2 regions of the Sorangium sp. So ce295 genome follow, and region 2 is predicted to be linked to the other one. Evidence: riboswitches for the same ligand, from Rfam matches in the RefSeq annotation. Region 2 holds a riboswitch; the other holds the start of a gene.
What was found. A riboswitch is a leader RNA that binds a small molecule or an ion and turns the genes downstream of it on or off. The one in region 2 is predicted to bind cobalamin.
Positions count from the first base shown of each region.

Region 1: it holds a riboswitch for cobalamin, as region 2 does, so the genes downstream of both, WMF11_RS01420 (energy-coupling factor ABC transporter permease) here and WMF11_RS21645 (TonB-dependent receptor) in region 2, are expected to answer to the same signal.

Region 1 is NZ_CP150324.1:356,164-363,496, reverse strand. It holds gene WMF11_RS01430 (3-hydroxyacyl-CoA dehydrogenase family protein) at 1-882, shown strand, start outside; gene WMF11_RS01425 (enoyl-CoA hydratase/isomerase family protein) at 1,427-2,254, shown strand; cobalamin riboswitch at 3,410-3,618, shown strand; gene WMF11_RS01420 (energy-coupling factor ABC transporter permease) at 3,717-4,430, shown strand; gene WMF11_RS01415 (hypothetical protein) at 4,427-4,768, shown strand; gene WMF11_RS01410 (CbiQ family ECF transporter T component) at 4,758-5,507, shown strand; gene WMF11_RS01405 (energy-coupling factor ABC transporter ATP-binding protein) at 5,504-6,325, shown strand; gene WMF11_RS01400 (CbiX/SirB N-terminal domain-containing protein) at 6,301-7,333, shown strand, end outside.
Region 2 is NZ_CP150324.1:5,726,758-5,734,090, reverse strand. It holds gene WMF11_RS21670 (OmpA family protein) at 1-214, opposite strand, end outside; gene WMF11_RS21665 (trypsin-like serine protease) at 453-1,370, opposite strand; gene WMF11_RS21660 (hypothetical protein) at 1,566-1,694, opposite strand; gene WMF11_RS21655 (hypothetical protein) at 1,806-2,018, shown strand; gene WMF11_RS21650 (hypothetical protein) at 2,082-2,222, opposite strand; cobalamin riboswitch at 2,381-2,607, shown strand; gene WMF11_RS21645 (TonB-dependent receptor) at 2,851-4,845, shown strand; gene WMF11_RS21640 (hypothetical protein) at 4,839-6,071, shown strand; gene WMF11_RS21635 (ribonucleotide-diphosphate reductase subunit beta) at 6,106-7,062, opposite strand; gene WMF11_RS21630 (ribonucleoside-diphosphate reductase subunit alpha) at 7,122-7,333, opposite strand, start outside.

The DNA of each region.
Region 1 (7,333 bases), 5.4 Mb from region 2:
ACGACGATCAAGCGCTTCGGGGTGATCGGCGCGGGCCAGATGGGGCGAGGCATCGCCCAGGTCGCCGCGGCCGCGGGCCTCGAGGTGGTCCTGTGCGACGTCTCGAGGGCGCTGGCGGAGTCGGGCAAGGCCCAGATCGCCGCCATTCTCGCGAAGCAGGTGGAGAAGGGCAAGCTGGCCGCGGAGGCGCGGGAGGCGCTCCTCGGCCGGGTCGCGGTGGCCGACGGGATGTCGGGCCTGGCCGGGGTCGACCTGGCCGTGGAGGCGGTGACCGAGAGCTTCGAGGTGAAGAGCGGGATCTTCAAGCTCGCCGACGCGGCGCTGCCGAAGGGGGCGATCCTGGCGTCGAACACGTCGTCGATCTCGATCACGCGGCTGGCGGCGGCGACCGGCCGGCCTGAGCTGGTCATCGGGATGCACTTCATGAACCCGGTGCCGCTGATGAAGCTCGTCGAGCTCGTCCGTGGGGTCCAGACGTCGGACGCGACGTACGAGGCCGTCCGGGCGCTCTCGGTTGGGCTCGGCAAGACGGTGATCACCTCGAAGGACCAGCCCGGGTTCATCGTGAACCGGATGCTGATCCCCTTCCTCAACGAGGCGTGCTTCGCGCTCCAGGAGGGGCTGTCCACGCCGGAGGACATCGACGCGGGGGCGCGGCTCGGGCTGAACCACCCGATGGGGCCGCTCGAGCTCGCCGACCTGATCGGGCTCGATACGGTGCTGTCGATCGCGGAGGTGCTGCACCGGGAGTTCGGGGACTCGAAGTACCGGGCGGCCACGTTGCTCCGGAACCTGGTGGCGGCGGGGTGGTACGGGAAGAAGAGCGGGCGGGGGTTCTACGTGTACGACGAGAAGGGGCAGAAGAGCGGGCGGGCGGTGTAGGCGGCTGCTGCGGAGCCAGGGAGGGAGGGGGCGCCGCGCGGGGGGCCGGCGGGGGCCCCTCCCACGAACTCGCGCCTTTTGGGGGGCCGTGGCCGGCTGAACGGCGGAGCCGATCCGAGAGGGCGTCGCACGAAGCGGGCCGGCGCTCGGGTTCGTGGGGCCCTACCCCGCCGGCCCCCCGCGCGGCACCCCCTCCCTCCCTGGCTCTCTCCAGGGGGGATGATGACGGGGGAGCGGCGACGGGATACGCGCGAGGCGAACACGGGTGTGCGGGTCGGAGGACGGGCGGTCTGCCCGACTCACCACGATCGCACGCGGGCTCGCGACAGGACCGTCACGTCGCGCACCCGCACTCAAGCGGTGAGTTCGGATCATCGAGCGACGGGCCATGTCCCGGAACAGGTGCGAGACTCCTCCGGAAATCGCTCGCTCGTCGGCTCGGCAACGGCCTCGACACAGCGGGATCGGGCGGACACGGAATGACGCCTTCCCTGGCTCACGGCAGGCGCTTCCCACCGGCGCGGGGCGCTGCTAACCACGCTCCATGACCGCTCAAGAACAGCAGCCGGGGGCCCCTGCTCGCGGTACGCTCCAGTTCGTCGCCGTCGAGCGCGCGGATCACGTCGCCATCGTGACCATCCAGCGGCCCGACAAACTCAACGCCCTGAACCCCGCCGTCCTCGGCGAGCTCACCACGGCCTTCCGCGACCTCCTCGCGCCCGCCGAGGGCAACGAGGTCCGCGCGGCGGTGCTGACCGGCGCCGGCAAGGCGTTCGTCGCCGGCGCCGACATCGCGGAGATGGCGACCATGAACAGCATCGCCGCGAAACGGTTCGCCGACGCAGGCCACCGGCTCGCCGAGCTCATCGAGACTGCCCCCTTCCCCGTGATCGCCGCCGTCAACGGCTTCGCGCTGGGCGGCGGCTGCGAGCTCGCCCTCGCATGCGACTTCATCTACGCCGCCGAAGGCGCCAAGCTCGGCCAGCCCGAGGTGAACCTGGGCGTCATCCCGGGGTTCGGCGGGACCCAGCGGCTGCTGCGACGGGTCGGGCCAGGACGCGCGCGCGAGCTCGTCTATTCAGGAGACATGATCACCGCCCAGCAGGCGCTGTCGATCGGGCTCGTCAACGCCGTCTTCCCGGCGACCGAGCTCCTCGCGCGCGCCCGCGAGACCGCCCTCAAGATCGCCTCGCGCGGGCCGCTCGCCGTCGCCGCCGCCAAACGCGTCCTCCTGCGCGGCGAGAGCCTCGACCTCGCCGCCGCCAACGAGCTGGAAGCCCAGGCATTCGCCGCGCTCTTCGGCAGCGAAGATCAACAGCTCGGAATGAAAGCGTTCCTGGCGAAATCGCAGGCCACATTCACGGGCAAGTGAAGGCTCGGGAGGCGCGAACCGCGCGCTCGACGGCAAAAAAATACCGCGCATCACGCTGGAGGGGGGCCCAGAATGACCGCGGCAGGGACACCGCGCCGGAGTCTTGAACGTCCGCCACGGTGCGAAGAAAAAAGACCGCATGCGCTCCGGGCTGGGGGGTCCGCGCCGGTGCGCATGCGGTAGTCAGATTGTGGCATCCGCAAGCGCGTTGTCGATAACAAAGTGCAATGACTGCACGCCGAGCGAGCAGAGCGCTCCAGACACGAAGGCGGCCAGGCGGGCGCGCAACCCACACACACAAGCGCAGCGGGAATTCACGTTCGAGCCGGGCATACCCCTCCACCGGAGACAGCGCACAGCGCAGCGTTCGCCGTGCATTCCGAGACGAGCGAACACGAAATCCCTCATCTCTTCAATAAGAGATGCCACGAGGCAGCAGGCCGTACACCGGACGCCTGCTCCCGAGTAAAGAGCCCGGACGAACAAAGCACACTGCGGAAAGAACGCGCCGGCGCCTTGTATTCAAGCGCACGAGAGACCCCGCTCAGGCGCTGCACGCGACAGGCGCTGCACCCGCACGGCGATAAAGTAAACAGGTTTTATCTAAGGGGGACATAATTCAAGACGTGTGCTCGACGACTCTTCGCGTGATGCGTCTGGGTCAATTTCTCGGCCTCGGCCATCGCATCACAGGGCCTCGATCGCTCGTCGGCGCGCCCATGTCTGCTCGATGGGGGCACCGACGGGCGCGCGGCGCGCCTCGGCAGTGATGGCTTCGTGCGCCCCGGCAGTGCCCGCGAGGGCGAGGCGTCCACCAGCGGCAGGCATCACCGCCGCACCAACGCCGCGGACGAGGGCGCTCGCGGCGGGCCGGAGCGCGCAAGGCGGAAGCTCGACCCCGGTCGACGCACCCGGGTTCGCCCGGTCCGCGCGCCCGGGGTCCGCACCCCGGTACGCGCCCGGCTCGCGTGATCGCGCCGCCTGGATACGTGGGCCGACGCGCGGGGCACCGCGCGCGAGGCGGAGCTGGCCCGCGCTCGACGGGGAGCTCGTCCGACACGCCATGCCAGATGCAGCGCCCGCTGAGCGCCTCCTCCGCGATCGGGGCGCGACGTCCTTGACGCCGGGCACGAAACGGGATTACCGAGCACCGGCCTGACAATCCATTCCTCGGGTGCCCTCCGGGGCATAACAGGGAAGCCGGTGCAAAACCGGCGCGGTCCCGCCACCGTGAGTGGGGAGCTGCCTCCGAAGACCACTGGGCCTCATTAGGAAGAGGCCTGGGAAGGTGGACGCAGCGCTGGGAGCTCGATCAGCTCCCTGAACCCATGAGCCGGGAGACCTACCCGAGCCTCCCACGAGGTGCAGCTTGCGCACGTCTTCGTGGCGTTCGGGTGCGGACTTCACCCGGAGCGCCGAAATCGGTCTTCACGGCCGCGCATTGTCGATCGCTGCCGTGTCCCTGGGGACGCTCCTCGCGCCCCGGCCCGCGGCCGCGATGCACCTCGCGGAAGGCGTCCTGCCGCTCGGCTGGTGCGCCTTCTGGAACGCGCTCGCCCTGCCCTTCGTCGCGATCGCCCTCCACCTTCTCCGGCGCCGCACCGAGCAGGACGCCTTCTACAAGCCGTTCGTCGGCCTCATCGCGGCCGCCGTCTTCGCGATCTCGTGCATGCCCGTGCCGGTGCCGACCGCCGGGACCTGCTCCCACCCGTGCGGCACAGGGCTCGCGGCGGTGCTCATCGGCCCCTGGATGACCGTCCTCGTCACCGTGGTGGCGCTCCTTATCCAGGCCCTCTTCCTCGCGCACGGCGGCCTCACCACGCTCGGCGCCGACGTCGCGTCGATGGGCATCGCGGGCGCCTTCACCGGATATTTCGCCTTCCACCTCGCGCGGCGCTGCGGCGCGAACCTCTGGGTCGCGGGGTTCCTGGCGGGCGTGACGTCGGACTGGGCAACCTACGCCACCACGGCGCTCGCGCTCGCGCTCGGGCTCTCGGGCGAGGGGTCGGTGACGTCCATGTTCACGGGCGTCGCCCTGGCCTTCGTCCCCACCCAGCTGCCGCTCGGCCTGCTCGAGGGCGTCATGACCGCGGGGGCGCTCGCCTTCCTGCGCGCCCGGCGGCCCGACATCCTGGACCGGCTCCAGGTCGTCCGGCTCGCCCCGGGGGCGTCGTGACGCGGCGGCTCGGACAGCGCCCGCTGCCAGCGCCGCTCGCGCGGCGCGCGTGCGCGGCAGCGCTCCGGCTCGCCGCTTCCCTCTGGCTCGCCGCCTGCGGCAATGCGTCCTGGGACGGCGTCGACGAGGCCGTGGTGCGCCGCGTCGCCGAGGACGCAGGGCGCCACGACACGGGGCCGCTGTTCGCGGGCCTCGAGGGCGACCTCCTGCTCTTCGCGTTCCTCTGGGCCGGGCTCCTCGCCGGCTTCGCCCTCGGCTATTTCTCGCGCGTGCTCTTCGTCGAGCGCGCGGGCGCGCCCGCGGTCAAGGCCGGCGGCCAAGGCCTCCGTGCGGACTGACCCGCCTCCGCGGCTCCGCGACGTGGACGCCCGGCTCCGCCTCGGGGCCGCCGTGGCGGCGTGCTGCGTCGCCGCGGGCGCGCGCTCGCCCGTCACGCCGGCCGCGCTGCTCCTCCTCGCGTGCGCGGCCCTCCGCCTCCAGGGCACGCCGGCGCGCGCCGTCCTCCGCGCCGCCGCGCCCGCCGCGTGGATCGGAGCGGTCGCGGCGGCGCTCGCGCTCGCGCTCACGCCGGGAGCGCCGCTCCTCCCCGGCGCGCCGTTCCCCGTCGACGCGATCACGGCCGAGGGGGCCCGCCGCGCCGCGGCCATCGGCGCGCGCGTCCTCGCGGCGGCCGCCGTGCTCCGGTGGCTCGCCGGCGCCGCAGCGCCCGCCGAGATCGAGGCGGCGCTCGCCGGGCTCGGCGTCCCCGCGGCCCTCGTCGAGCTGCTCGCGCTGACGCGGCGCTTCGCCGGCGTGCTCCAGCGCGCGGCCGACAGCGCGTGGAGCGCCGCCGCGCTCCGCGGCGGGTTCACCCGCCCCGGGGCCGCCGCGCGCTCGGCCGGCGCCGTCGCGGGCGTCGTGGCGCTCCGGACGCTCGAGCGCTCCGAGAGCGCCGCGCTCGCGATGCAGCTCCGCGGCTACCAGGGGAAGCTCCCCGTCGCCGACCGGAGGACGAGCGCGCCCGCCGCGAACGTCGCGTTCGCCGCCGCCGCCCTCGCGGCCCTCGGGCTCAGCGTCGCCGCGGGAGAGGCCGGATGATCGCGCTGCGCGCCCCCCGGCTCGGCTACCGGCGCGGCGAGCCCGTGCTGCGCGACGTGCGCCTCGACGTCGGCGAGGGCGAGTCCGTGGCGGTGCTCGGCGGCAACGGCGCCGGCAAGACAGCGCTGCTCCGGACGCTCGTCGGGCTGCTCCCGGCGCCCGGCGGCGGCGTCGAGATCGCGGGCCGCCGCGTGGGCTCGCCCTCGGACGCCGTCGCCGCGGGCGCCGCGCTCGTGCTCCAGGACCCGGACGACCAGCTGCTCGGCGCGACGCTCCTCGACGACGTCCTGTTCGGCCCGCGAAACCTCGGCCTGCCCGCGCCCGAGGCGCGCCGCCGCGCCGAGGCGGCGCTCGCCGCCGTGCAGATCGCCCACCTCGCCGACCGGGCCATCGAGGCGCTGAGCTTCGGCGAGCGCAAGCGCGCGTGCATCGCCGGGATGCTGGCGATGCGGCCGCGGGTGCTGCTGCTCGACGAGCCGACCGCGGGGCTCGACCCGGAAGGCGAGCTCGCCCTGTGCCAGACGCTGCGCGCGCTCTCCGAGCAGCAGGGGACCACGCTGGTCACCGCGACCCACGCGGTGGATCTCGTGCCGCTCTTCGCCTCGCGCGCTGTCTTGCTGGGCGACGGCCAGGTCCTCGCGGACGGGCCGCCGCGGGAGGTGTTCGCGCGGGGGGAGCTCCTCGCGCGGGCGCGGATGCGGCGGCCGTGGGTCGCCGAGCTCTGGACCCGGATGAGCCCTCTGCCGCCGCGGGGCGGCGCGGGCCTCCCGCTCACCCTGGAGGAGGCGCTCGCGTGCATGACGACGGTCTCCTGCTGATCGGCCACGGCAGCCGCGACGCCGCGTCGAACGCCGAGTTCGAGGCGATCGTGGCCGATTACGCCGCGGCGCGGCCCGAGATCGCCGTGCAGCACGGCTACATCGAGCTCGCGACGCCTCACCTCGCCGACGCGCTCGCGGCGCTCGCGGCGCGGGCGTCCCGCGTGGCGGTCGTGCCGCTCTTCCTGTTCGCGGCGGGGCACGTGAAGAACGACATCCCGCTCGCGCTCGAGCGGGCGCGGGCCGCGCACCCGGGGGTGCGCTTCTCGGCGGCGCGGCCGCTCGGCGTGCACCCGGCGCTCGCCGAGCTCGCGTTCGAGCGCGCCGCGACCGCGCTGCCGGCCGACCCGGCGGCGCGGGCCCGGTCGGCGCTCGTCGTCGTGGGGCGCGGGTCGAGCGACCCCGACGCGAACGGCGATTTCTGCAAGACGGCGCGCCTCATCGGCGAAGGCCGCGGGCTCCAGCTCGTCGAGCCGACCTTCATCGGCGTCACCCGGCCCTCGGTCGAAGAGACGCTGGAGCGGGTCGCGCGGCACCGGCCGGAGCGCGTCGTGGTGGTCCCCTACTTCCTCTTCGCCGGGCGGCTCATGACGAAGCTCGCCGAGCAGGTCGAACGCTTTTCATCGACGTACCCGTGGATCCGGGCGTCGCTCGCGCCGCACCTCGGCCGGTCGAGCGCGCTCGCGGGCCTGATCGACGAGCGCGCGCGCCAGGCGCTCGCCGGCGAGGCGCCGCTCCCCTGCGACACGTGCATGTACCGCACCGCGCTGCCGGGGCTCGCCCGGGAGGTCGGCGGGCTCAAGGCGATGCTCTACAGCGTGCGCCACACGCTCACGCACACGCAGGCGTCGAACCACCCGCACGCCCACCGCTCGCTGCGCAAGCACGTGCTCGTCTGCGGCAACGCCGACTGCGTGGACCGCGGCAGCCTGGCGCTCCTCGAGTCGGTGCGCCGGCTCGTGAAGCAGGCCGGCCAGCAGCAGCAGATCCGCGTGACGAGGACGTCGT
Region 2 (7,333 bases):
CTTCGTAGTCCCGCTCGGTGATCATCCTGAACAGCTGCGCTGCGCCGCTCTCCGAGGAGGCGACCTGAGCCATTCCGGCGAGCAGCGTCGGCACCGAGCTCTCCGCGGCGCCGCGCACGTTCGTCGGCGATTCATCGCTCAGGCCCAGCCCCTTCGTTGCGGCCGAGATGAGCTCGGGCGTCAAGAAGCCCCTGGTGGTGTCCAGCAACGACATGGTTCCGATCCCTCCGGGAAGTGGTCATCGGCGCGGGCGAGGCAGCGTCATCGCGCACGCGACCCTGCCCGCATGAGCGTCGATGCCGTGCCTGTCTTCCGCTGACTCCGCGCGATGCGAGCGACGTGCCGGCACGCCCGCGCATCGCGCGCTGTGCCGCGGGTGCACACGGCCTGCACCTGCCGCGTCCTGCCCCTCGCGCTCGGCGAGGCGAGCCGGCGGCGATGGCGCGCGGCGCTCAGCGTCGTGCGAGCGCGGCCGTGCGGGCCTCGGCCGTCAGCGCGGCGAAGGCGTCCGTGCGCGTATACACGTGGTTGCCAGCCGCGGTGCACCCCGCGCCTCGCGACGTGACGCCCACCACGTCGCCGCGGTCGGCGTCGATCACCGGACCTCCCGAGTCGCCGGCGCAGGTCGCCCCCTCGATCTCGAACTCGCGCGGACCGAGGACCTTGCCCGTCGCCGGATCGGCGCGGGGCCCGACGGCGGCGACGAGGCGCGGACCGCGCGCGGCGCGGACGCCGAGCCGATTGGACGCTCCGCCGCCGTACCCGACGGCGACCACGCTGTCGCCTGGATCGAGCGCCCCGACCTCGCGCATCCGCAGGGGCGCCACGTCGGTGAGGGGCCGATCGAGCACCAGATAGGCGATGTCCGCGTCGCAGAGGACGCGCTCTTTCCCGTGCAGCGTGGCCACCGCGCGCGCCCGCGCGGCGTCGCGGGAGACGTCGATATGGTCCCCGGTGTAAATGGCGATCTCGGAAGGATCGATGTCTCCGCCGACGTGATCGCCGTTGTGCGACTTGCCCGAGCGATCGCAGCGAGGGGCCGCCGTCAGGTTGCGCGAGATGCAGTGACGCGCCGTCAAGACGAGGTTGGGCTCGACGAGCGCGCCGCTGCACAGGCTCACGCGTCGCTCGCCGCCCCGGGGATCGCGGTGCGATACGGCCACGGCGACGACGGAGCGCGCGGCGCCGTCGATGAGGGGCTCAGGCGCGCCCTTCGCGCGGGGCGAAACCTCGGTGATCGGCGCGACCGCCGCCGCCGGAGGAGGCGAGGCTTCGGCCGGGATGACGGCGACGACGATGCGTGGGACGAGGGCCGCGACGAGGCAGCCAAGGCATCCCGCGAGGCGCGGGACGACAGACGGAAACACCATGGATGAGGTCACCGACAAAGAGCATGCGAGGAGCGGCCGTGCAAGCCGACCCTGGAGCTTTTCTCCAGCATCAGAAGGGGAGGTGCCCCCGATGGGGTGTTGTTCCCACAGGGGAGAATCAGAGATGGAAACCAGGTCAGTCAGGTGAGCGGCGCCCGGCTGGAGGCGCGCTCTCTGGACTCTCGCGCTCGTCGACTAGCCCCGGCCCTCCAGCGCGGGCGCGGCGCCGGCGCCGCTCGACGCGCCGAGGGCGACGTGTCGCTCGATCACGAAGATCAAGCACGACGACGCGAAGGCGGCCGTGACGCCCGAGCAACGCTCCATGGACGTCGTGAACGCTCTCCGGCGGCTTTTGCTTGACAACGTTGTTGGTACCATGGCAGGTTCCGGATTGAAAGTGAAAGTGACTTTCATTATTGAAAGTGGGGTTCCACGATGGACAACGTGATGTCGAAGGCGACGGCTCCGCTCGACCGCCGGTGTGATCACTGCGGCGTTGCTGGACGTGCCGAGCCCAATTCCGTGCGCTGCGGCTGCGGCAGCCTGCTCGCCCGGTATGTGCCCGGCGGCGTCGAGCTGAAGTGCCGGCGGTGCAAGCGCGTCGTCGTCGTCCCGGTCCCGGCGGCGACGGAGGACGTGAGCGGCTGAATCCCCCAGAGCGCTGACATGGCAGGTCGCGGCGGCGAACTCTGGCCAGCGCGGTTCGCGCCATCACCGCATCAGGCCCACCGCCGTCTCGACGCCGCGCACGTAGTCGCGGGGCTCGGGGACCTGGCGCAGCTCCTGGATGGTGATCGGCAGGTGCGATCTCGGGGATCCCGACGTGCGGTTGACAGGTCTCGGGTCGCTCATTATTGATAAAGAAAATCAATTTTAAATTGTGCGTGATACGCGCGTGCAAGACTGTCAAGGGACTCCCGATTCTGTCTCGGGTGTGCGTCGCCGGTGGGCTCGCGGACGGGGCGCTCCGGGCCTTCGCTTCAGCATTGACATCCTGCGTGACGGGTGCGACGAGTCGCCCCGCCATCGGTGCTCGTCCGGCCATCCCCTGGCGAGCTGAAAAGGGAACCCGGTGAGAATCCGGGACTGCCCCCGCAGCGGTGAACGGGAACGACCATCACCAAGAAGCACTGGGCATGCACCAGAGCAGCCTGGGAAGCGGTGATGTGTAGGAGAGCGACCGGCGACGGCCGCAGCGCCCGTGAGTTCGAAGACCTGCCGAAGGTGCGCGCGCCGGTGCTCTGGCGCGCGCTGACCTGAGCCTTCGAGGGGAAGGCGTCCAGGCTCTCGACCACCTCGCTCGCGCGCGGTGCCGTGGCCCGTCACGCAGCCCCCTCGCTTCGGCTCTCAGCTCACCCGGAGCAGCGCTGGGTCGACGCGGGCAGGCGGCGCGTGAATGGTTGATTCCTCTGATCGTCGGTCGCGTCGGCGCCGGAGCGCCGGCGTGGCGTGCTGGCTCGCGCTCGCCGCCTGCAGCGCAGTGGCAGCCTCGCCTGCCGCCCGCGCCGAGGATCCGCGCCGGCCTGCGGGCGCGCCGGGGGATGATCCCGCTGCTGCTCGACCGGGGACAGACCCGCTGGAGGTGCACGTCGAGGGGGATCGCCTGCGCGCGCCCGCGCCGCCCAAGGACAGGTCCGTCGCGGGGTCGGTGCTGGGCCGCGAGCGCCTCACCGGCGCGGGGCTCGGGGCGGCGGACGTGCTCCGCACGCAGCCGGGCGTCCTCATCATCGAGTCGGGCGGCTTCGGCGGGCCGGCGACAGCGGCCCTCCGGGGAGCGACCGCCACGCAGACGCCGGTGTACCTCGCCGGCGTCCGCCTGAACGACGACGTCGTGGGGACGGCGGATCTCTCCCTCGTGCCCCTCTGGCTCATCGAGCGCATCGAGATCTACCGCGGCCACGCCCCCATCGAGGCCGACCGCCTCGGCCCCGGCGGCGCGATCTTCTTCGAGCCGCGGCGGCCTTCCCGGACGACGGGCGGCGCAGGCGTCATGGCGGGCTCGCTCGGCGCGCGGCGCGGGTGGGCGTTCGCCGGCGCCAGCGCGGGCCCGGTGAGCGCGATCGTCGGGGTGAGCGCCGAGGCCGCGGAGAACCGCTACACGTTCGTCAACGATGGCGGGACGCTCTTCGACGAGAGCGACGACACCGTGGAGCGCCGGCAGAACGCCGACGTGCGCACGATCGACGCGTGGGCGCTCGCGCGCGTCGAGCTCGGCGGCGGCGCGATCGTCGACGTGATCGCGAACGGCACAGGCCGCGAGCAGGGCGTGCCGAGGCTCGCGCTCCTGCCGTCCCGCGAGGCGCGGGGGGAGTCGCGGCGCGTGCTGGCGTCCGTCGCGGCGCGCGTGCCTTTCGGCGGAGAGGCGCAGCACACGCTCGAGGCGCGCACCTCGTTCATCGAGGCGCGGTCGGAGGTCCACGACCCGCTCTTCGAGCTCGCGCTGCAGACGCCTGAGCTCCGCCTCGCCGGCCGCCGCCTGGAGCAGACGCTCGGGGCGACGCTCTCCTTCGCCGACCGGCTCCGGGTGCGGCCCGTGCTCTCGGTCGCGCGCGAGGGCATCTCACGCGCGCCGGACGACGTCCCGCTCGCCCGGGCGCGGCGCTCGCTCGCGCGCGGCGCCGTCAGCGCGGAGGCGCGCCTCGGCGAGGGGCTCGCGCTGCACGCCCTCGCGAGCGGGGAGTGCCACGCCACAGGGGCCGACCGCGAGCGCCCGTGCGACGTGCTCGTCCCGACCGGGCGGGTCGGCGTCGAGGCGGGGAGCGACAGGCTCCGGCTCCTCGCGACCGTGGGCCGCTACGTCCGCGTCCCGACGCTCGGCGAGGTGTACGGCGTCTCCGGCGTCGTCCACGGCAACGCGGAGCTCGAGCCGGAGTCGGGCGCCACGATCGAGGCCGGGATCCGGGCGCAGACGGGGCGCGGCGCCGTGCTGCGCGGCGCCTTCCTCGACGTGTTCGCGTTCGGGAGCGCGGTCTCCGGGCTCGTCGCGTACGAGAAGTCCGGTCAGGGCTACGTGAGCCCGTACAACGTCGGCCGCGCCCGCGTCGTGGGCGCGGAGCTGCTGGCCGGGGTCGAGGTGACCCCGTTCCTCCGCGCCGAGATCGCGGCGACGCTGCTCGATCCGCGGGACACGACGCCGGGGCGGACGACCAGGAACGACCTCCTCCCGTTCCGCTCGCGCCTCGTCGTCGCGCCGCGCCTGCACGCCGAGTGGAAGCGCCCGGGCGGCGCCGTGTTCTCGGGCGCGTCGGGCGAGATCCGGGCCGTGTACCAGTCGAGCCGGTACGCCGATCCCGCCGGGCTCGGCGTGATCGCGGAGCAAGCGACCCTCGACCTCGACGCGGAGGCGAGGTGGCTCGGCGGGCACCTCGCGGTGAGAGGTCGCGTCGCGGACCTCCTGGACGCGCGGCGCACGGATGTCGTCGGGTTTCCGCTCCCGGGGCGGAGCGTGTTTTTCACACTGGAGTCAACATGGTGAAGATCAGTCTGTTTGCGTTCGCGATCTCGATCCCGATCCTCGGGTGCAACGTGGATTCGCCGCCGCCGTCGACGGGCGGCGTCCACGGCGGCGGCGACGGCGACGCGTGTGAGAGCGGCGTGGTCATCGTGACGAGCGACTACCAGTCGACGAACATCGCTGTGTCGGAGCTCGACGGGACCACCCTGTCGCCCTCCTTCGTGTCGAGCGGCGCGGCGAAGCCGGGGCTCAGCCTCGCGCTGTCCGGCGACGTCGACGTCCCGAGGGCGGCGCCGCCGTCCGGCCGCGTGGTCCTGCTCGATCGGTTCGGCACGAACGTGATCACCTGGATGGATCTCGAGACCGCCGGGGTCCTCGCGCAGCTCCCGGTCGGGCAGGGGTTCGAGTCGAACCCTCAGGACTACATCGAGGTGGGGGCGGACCGCGCGCTCGTGTCGCGCTACGGGAGCAACCCGAGCCCGGGCGTGGAGCCGTTCGACGAGGGCGGCGATCTCCTGATCGTCGACACGAAGGAGTACTCCATCGTCGGGCGCATCGCCCTGCCGGAGGAGGAAGAGGGGCTCCTGCCGCGCCCGTCGGGGATGGCGCGCGTCGGTGACGACGTTGTCGTGGCCCTCGGCCGGCTCGCCGCGGACCTCTCGACCGTGGGCGAAGGGCGCTTCGTGGGCGTCTCGCCGGAGCAGGGCGCTGTCACATGGACGGTCGACGTGCAGGGGCTCTACGGCTGCGGGCGTCTCGCCGTGTCGCCCTCGGGAGAGCGGCTGGCGGTCGCCTGCTCGAGCCGCTTCGACGCCGAGGCGATGGAGTACGATCCGGCGACGAGCGACGTCGTGATCTACGACGCTCGCACCTCGCCCCCGGAGGAGATCAAGCGGCTCGGCGTGGCCAGGGCGCTCGGCGCAGCGGTCCAGCCCACGCTCGCGTTCGCCTCCGAGGACGTGCTCCTCGGGGCGGCCTACGCGGGCAGCGCGTCCGCCGGGGACCGCGCCTTCTCCGTGAGCATCACCACGGGCGAGGTCACGACGCTCGCCCAGGCGACCCAGCCCTACGCCTTCGGCGGCGTCCACTGCTCGCCCGGCTGCGGCGATGTCTGCCTGCTGAGCGACGCGGAGAGGAGCAAGCTCCGCCGCTGGAAGGTGGCGGCGAACGGCGCGCTCGAGCCGCTGGAGGACGCGACCGTCGACACCGAGATCGGGCTCCCGCCGCGAGGGATCGGCGGGCTCTGATCGGCCCCGCGGGCGGTGCGTCGGTTGATCGGCGTCAGAACGCGGCGTCGAGGACGACCTCCCCGGAGACGCCGACCTGGTACGCGGAGACGCGGCGCTCGAAGAAGTTCGTGACCTCCTGGACGTCTTGCAGGTCCATGAACGAGAACGGGTTCTTCGCCCCGTAGCGCTTCGGCATGCCGAGCGTGGCGAGCCGCTGGTCGGCGCAGAACTCCAGGTAGCTGCGCACGTCGCGCGCCGACATGCCCGCCACGCCGGCGCCGAGGAGATCCTCTGCGAACCGGGCCTCGCAGGCGATCGCCTCATCCATCATGTCGAGGATCGACCGCGAGAGGCCGGCGTCGAAGAGCTCGGGCTCCTCGCGCCGCGCCGTGCTCACGACCTCGAAGGCGAAGCGCATGTGCGCGCTCTCGTCGCGGAAGACCCAGCTCGTCCCCGCGGCGAGCCCGTGGAGCAGGCCGCGCGAGCGCAGGAAGTACACGTACGCGAACGCGCCGAAGAAGAAGAGCCCCTCGACGCACGCGGCGAAGCAGATGAGGTTCAGGAGGAACCGCCGCCGCTCGGCGCGCGACTCCAGCCGCCCGAGCGACTCGACGGAATCGAGCCACCGCATGCAGAAATCGGCCTTCTGGCGGATCGAGGGGATGTTCTCGACGGCCGCGAAGGCGCGGTGACGGTCCTCGGGATCGGGGATGTACGTGTCGAGGAGCGTCAGATAGAACTGGACGTGGAGCGCCTCTTCGTAGAGCTGCCGTGACAGGTACATCCGCGCCTCCGGGGCGTTGATGTGCCTGTACAGGTTGAGCACGAGGTTGTTCGCCACGATGGAGTCCCCCGTGGCGAAGAACGCGACGAGGCGCTGCACGAGGTGCCGCTCCGCGTCGGTCATCTTCCGCAGGTCGCCCACGTCCGTGGAGAAGTCGACCTCCTCCACGGTCCACGTGTTCTTGATGGCGGAGCGGTACATCTCGAAGAAGGCCGGATAGGCCATCGGGCGCAGGGTGAGGCACTGGCCCGGATCGAGGAGGCGCGCGGGGCGGCTGACGCGGCTCACTGGCAGGCCTCGCACGCCTCGGGGTTCTCGAGCGCGCACGCCACGTCCGCGGCCGCCTTCGCCGGCGCCGCCTCCACGGTCGCCTTGGTGATGCGCGTCGCGGGGCGCGATCGCAGGTAGTACGTCGTCTTGAGCCCCTTCTTCCATGCGTGGAAGTACATGCTCGAGAGCTGACCGATGGTGGGGTTCTCGATGAAGAGGTTCAGCG